Regions from separate parts of the Nocardioides terrisoli genome, predicted to be linked through region 1. Evidence: predicted binding sites of a transcription regulator. Region 1 holds the regulator's gene; the other holds the start of a gene.
What was found. The regulator LexA, encoded in region 1, represses DNA repair genes until DNA is damaged. The targets are predictions, from matches to a motif close to TCGAACANNTGTTCGA.
Positions count from the first base shown of each region.

Region 1 (2,447 bases):
CTGTGCATCGCCGAGATCGAGCCGGAGATCGAGCCGGGGTGAGGACGAAGGTCCCTTTCTTTTCCACTACCAGCCTTGTAGAAAAGAAGGGGAAGGGAACGCGGACATGATGATCGTCTCGATCGCACAGCACCATCGACTCAGGAGCGGCGAGCGCGTGGTGCGTCAGACGAAGGCCGGCCTTCGATGAGCAGGCTCGCCCGCCGCTGGAGGCACGACCGCGCCGCGCAGCCCGGCGTCACCGAGGACCTGGTCGCCCGCGTCGACGAAGCGCTGGTTCGCGTCGAGCGGTGCCGGGCCGAGCTGGACCTCCTTGTCCGCCTGGAGGCCCCACTGCCGGTACGCCAGACGGCGTACCACCACCTCGAGCTCGCCTTCGACGCAGCCGACGGGCTGTTCCGCGAGGCGACTCGGGTCGCCAGAGCGCGCTCGTTCTCCGAGTGGTCGCAGTGGCGCCGCCGACTCTCCCGGCTCGACCGGAGCCGCCAGGAGAACCTCTTCGCCGGTTCCGACGCGCTGTCGGTCCTGGCGCAGGGCGAGGTCCGCGCCGTCGACACCGGGATGTCCGGTCCCTCGATCGGGGAGATGCAGCACGGGGAGTCCCGCCCCGGGGGCACCACGACGTACGGACTGGACATGGGGGTCGTGCTCGGCGGCCGCGCCGAACCCGCGGAGCCTGTCTCCACCGACCGTCCCGAGCACGCGCCGTCCGACCCGCACGCGTCCGTGGTCGCAGTGAGCCGCCGGCCGGCGACCGGTCCAGCAGCAGCCTGACCGACCGCAGGAGCCGCGTCGACGCATGGCTCGGTGCCCACGGCCCCGAGCGTGACCCGACACGCCGTTCGAACACATGTTTGAACCCCGCCCGGAATCGGTCTACGGTCTGACCCATGGCCACCAAGAGCACCACGAAGCGCCCCGCACGCAGCGCCAAGGGCGACAAGGACGCCACCAAGGAGCGACACGCAACCGTCACCGCGCTGCCCGACGCGGCGCCCGACGCGACCGGACTCACCCCTCGGCAGCAACGCATCCTGAACACGCTTCGCGAGTCGATCGAGCGCCGCGGCTACCCGCCGAGCATCCGCGAGATCGGCGACACGGTGGGCCTGGCCAGCTCCTCCAGCGTCGCTCACCAGCTGCGCGTGCTGGAGAAGAAGGGCTTCATCAAGCGCGACCCCAACCGTCCGCGGGCGCTGGAGGTGTTCATCCCCGAGCTGATGGCCGCCCGTCGCGCGATCTCCCACGCCGACTCCGGCGACGAGAGCTTCGACCCGACCGGGATCGGCGACGCGGTGCCCGGCGCTCAGTACGTCCCGCTGGTCGGCCGGATCGCCGCGGGTGTGCCGATCCTCGCCGAGGAGCAGGTCGAGGAGGTCTTCCCGCTGCCCAAGTCACTGGTCGGCGAGGGCACCCTCTTCCTGCTCGAGGTCTCCGGCGACTCGATGGTCGGCGCAGCGATCTGCCACGGCGACTACGTGGTGGTCCGCCAGGCCCAGACGGCGGAGAACGGCGACATCGTGGCCGCGATGCTCGATGGCGAGGCCACCGTGAAGACCTTCCAGCGCAAGTCCGGCAAGGTCTGGCTGCTCCCCCACAACGACGCCTATGATCCGATCGACGGCACCCACGCCACCATTCTCGGCAAGGTGACCGCCGTACTCCGCCGGGTCTAGGTGCCCTCCTGGCCGGCCTCCAGCGACGCGTGCCCCGCTACGGCGTCACGTCCGCGACCGGCTGAAGTCCTCCTGAGAACTCGATCGCGGCGAGGGGATGTGCTCGGGGTCACATAGGGGTAGTTTTTCCTGTGGCCGTTGCTCGGACGGCCACATTTCTCGGAAAGGGAGAACCCCTGTGACAAGAATTGCCCCGTCCGTCGCCGCGATCGCGGCGGCGGCAGCTCTCGCAGCCGCCACTACCGGCCTGCTCAGCCCGGCCCAGGCCGCCAGCAACGGCCGAAGCACCCTGCCCGGCAGCACCCCGGCCTGGGCGAAGGCCCAGCACAGGGTCGGCAGCACGCCCGGCTCGCAGCCTGTCGACTTCCGCGTCTACCTCGACTGGCGTGGCGGTGACGCCGCCCAGAAGCTCGCCGAGTCGGTCTCCACCCCCGGCAGTCCCGACTACGGCAAGTTCCTCACGCCCGCCCAGTTCCACCAGCAGTTCTCGCCCAACACCAGCACCGTGAACGCGGTGGAGTCCTGGCTGAAGGGTCAGGGCTTCAAGGTGACCTCGGTCCCCGGCAACCGCAAGTACGTCGAGGCGACCGGCACCGCCAGCCAGGCGGCCTCGGCGTTCAAGACCTCCTTCGCGGAGTACAAGGTGCAGGGCCAGACAGTGCGCAGCAACACCACCGCGCTGAGCATCCCGTCCACGCTCACCCACGTCGAGGCGGTGATCGGTCTCGACGAGTCGCAGACGCTTGCGATCCAGCACAAGGCGGCTCCCCC
Region 1 covers NZ_CP134227.1:1,689,808-1,692,254, forward strand. The annotation lists gene Q9R13_RS08045 (helix-turn-helix transcriptional regulator) at 1-42, shown strand, start outside; gene Q9R13_RS08050 (hypothetical protein) at 187-774, shown strand; gene lexA (transcriptional repressor LexA) at 891-1,676, shown strand; gene Q9R13_RS08060 (S53 family peptidase) at 1,855-2,447, shown strand, end outside.

Region 2 (2,447 bases), 140 kb from region 1:
AGGGCTCGCGGTCGTGGTCGCGATCGTGGTGTGGGGCGGGGCCATGGTGCTCTTCGGGCTGGCCTCCGGCGCGGCGCACGGCCGGGCCGGACCGTTCCTGGGCCTGGCGCTGCTCGGGCTGGTGATCGGCGGGGCCGCCGACATGGCCTCGGCGGCGTTCCGATCGACGATGCTGATGGAGGCAGCCGGCGACGCCGTACGGGGACGGCTGCAGGGGGTCTTCATCGTGGTGGTGGTCGGCGGGCCCAGGATCGCGGACGTCGCGCACGGCGGTGTCGCGGCTGTTGCCGGCACCGGTCCGACCGCTGCCGGAGGCGGCGTGCTCGTCGTCGCACTCGTCCTGGTCGCCGCCGCTGTGGTGCCGACGTTCGTCCGCTACCGGGTCTCCCGCGGCGGGTCCGGAGCCGGTCCGTCGCCGCGTACGACGTCGTAGGCTCCAGGTCATGGCACTCCCCTGGCAGGATCAGGCCGCGATCGACCTGATGCTGGACGACTGTGTGACCTGGGCGGTCGTGGGACTGTCGGGCGACCCGTCGCGTACCGCGTACGAGATCGCAGCGCTGCTGCAGCACAAGGGCAAGCGGATCGTGCCGATCCACCCTCGCTTCGACGACCCCGCCGAGCCGGGCACCGTGCTGGGCGAGCAGGGGTATCCAACGCTGGCCGCCGTCCCCTTCCCCGTCGACGTCGTGGACGTGTTCCGGCGGTCGGGCCAGGCCGGTCCGTTCGCCGACCAGGCCGTGCAGATCGGCGCCCGGGGCGTCTGGTTCCAGCTGGGGGTGGTCGACCAGGCTGCCTTCGAGCGGACCCGTGCCGCCGGCGTACCGATGGTGATGGACACCTGCCCCGCGATCGAGTGGCGCCGGCGACCGCCGCCGAGGGCTCCCAGTAGTGCCTGACCTCTTCGTGCCGCCGGGCCCGGGACTCCCTGAGGGCCTGGTGATCCCCGGCGACGAGCTGGTGGAGCGCTTCTCGAAGTCGTCGGGGCCCGGCGGCCAGTCGGTGAACACCACGGACAGCCGCGTCGAGCTGAGCCTCGACGTCGCGCACTCGCCGTCACTGACCGAGGCACAACGGCAGCGCGCCGCGGCGATGCTCGGCGGCCCGACGATCACCGTGACCGCCTCCGAGCAGCGCTCCCAGCACCGCAACCGGATGGCGGCCAGGGAGAGGCTCGCCGAACGGCTCCGCGCGGCGCTGGCTCCCCCACCGCCGGCACGCGTGCCCACGAAGCCGACCCGCGGCTCGCAACGGCGCCGGGTCGAGGGCAAGCGCCGGCGCGCGCAGATCAAGGCGATGCGACGCCGCGTCGACAAGGGCTGAGCGGCGGGCTCAACTCAGCCCAAGGCCGCAGGGACTCCGGCGCCAGACACCCAGCGTTCTTCGAATGTATCTGCGATTGTGTCGGTGTTCGGGCCTAGGGTTGTTTCATGGTCTCGGGGAGCAGCGTTCGCGGCGATGTGTCGGTTGCGGGTGCGGTGCTGGCCGGGATCCGGGCGGACCAGGAGGTCGTGCAGGCGGCTGAGGCGTCCAAGCTGGCCGGGGTGCTGGCCTGGTGTGAGCTGCATGTGACCGAGGACCCGGACCGGGCAGCCACCTGGGGTGGGGCCCCGGTCCGGCTCGGGGGCGTCGGGTGTCCGTGGGTCGGTGAGTTCACCCTCACCGAGCTCGCGGCCGGGCTGGGGATGAGCCCGGCCGGGGCCCGGGCGCTGGTGGCCGAGGTGCTCGAGCTGGCGTTCCGGCTCCCACGGTTGTGGGCGCGGGTGCAGGGCGGGGAGGTGGCGGCGTGGCGGGCCCGGCGGATCGCCGAGCAGACCCAGATCCTCACCATCGAGGCCGCCGGGTTCCTCGACGCCCAGGTCGCCGGGTTCGCCGCCCGGATGGGCGCCACCGCGGTGGACCGGCTCCTCGCCGAGGCGGTGGCCCGGTTCATGCCCGACCTGGCACGCGAGCAGCGCGAGCAGGCAGCGGATGCTCGCCGGTTCGACATCGACCACGCCCGGGTCTCCTTCGCCGGGACCAGCCGGGTCGAAGCCGAGCTGGACCTGGCCGACGCGCTGGACCTGGACGCCGCGATCGCCGCACTCGCCGCAGAGCTGAAGCAGCTCGGCGCCGACCTCGGCCTGGACCAGCGCCGGGCACTGGCCGCCGGAGAGCTGGCCCGCCGCCAGCTCGCCCTGGACCTCGACACGGCAACCGGCACCGGCACCGACACCGACACCGACACCGTGGACCAGCCCGCCGAAGATCGGCCCCCTGCCCGGGCCGCCCGGGGGCACGGTCGCCGGGACCTGACCCTGTACGCACACCTGCCCACCGACACGCTCCACCCCACCCCGACCGAGGCCGCAAGCACCCCCCACGCCCTCGCGGGCGCGACCGTCAGCCTGGAGGGACACCACGATCCGGTGATCACCCTGGACACCCTGCGGGACTGGCTCACGATC
Region 2 covers NZ_CP134227.1:1,553,983-1,556,429, forward strand. The annotation lists gene Q9R13_RS07395 (MFS transporter) at 1-433, shown strand, start outside; gene Q9R13_RS07400 (CoA-binding protein) at 444-899, shown strand; gene arfB (alternative ribosome rescue aminoacyl-tRNA hydrolase ArfB) at 892-1,323, shown strand; gene Q9R13_RS07410 (HNH endonuclease signature motif containing protein) at 1,431-2,447, shown strand, end outside.
Region 2: Q9R13_RS07410 (HNH endonuclease signature motif containing protein) is a predicted target of LexA. The motif match lies at 1,384-1,399, and genes of this name have one in related genera.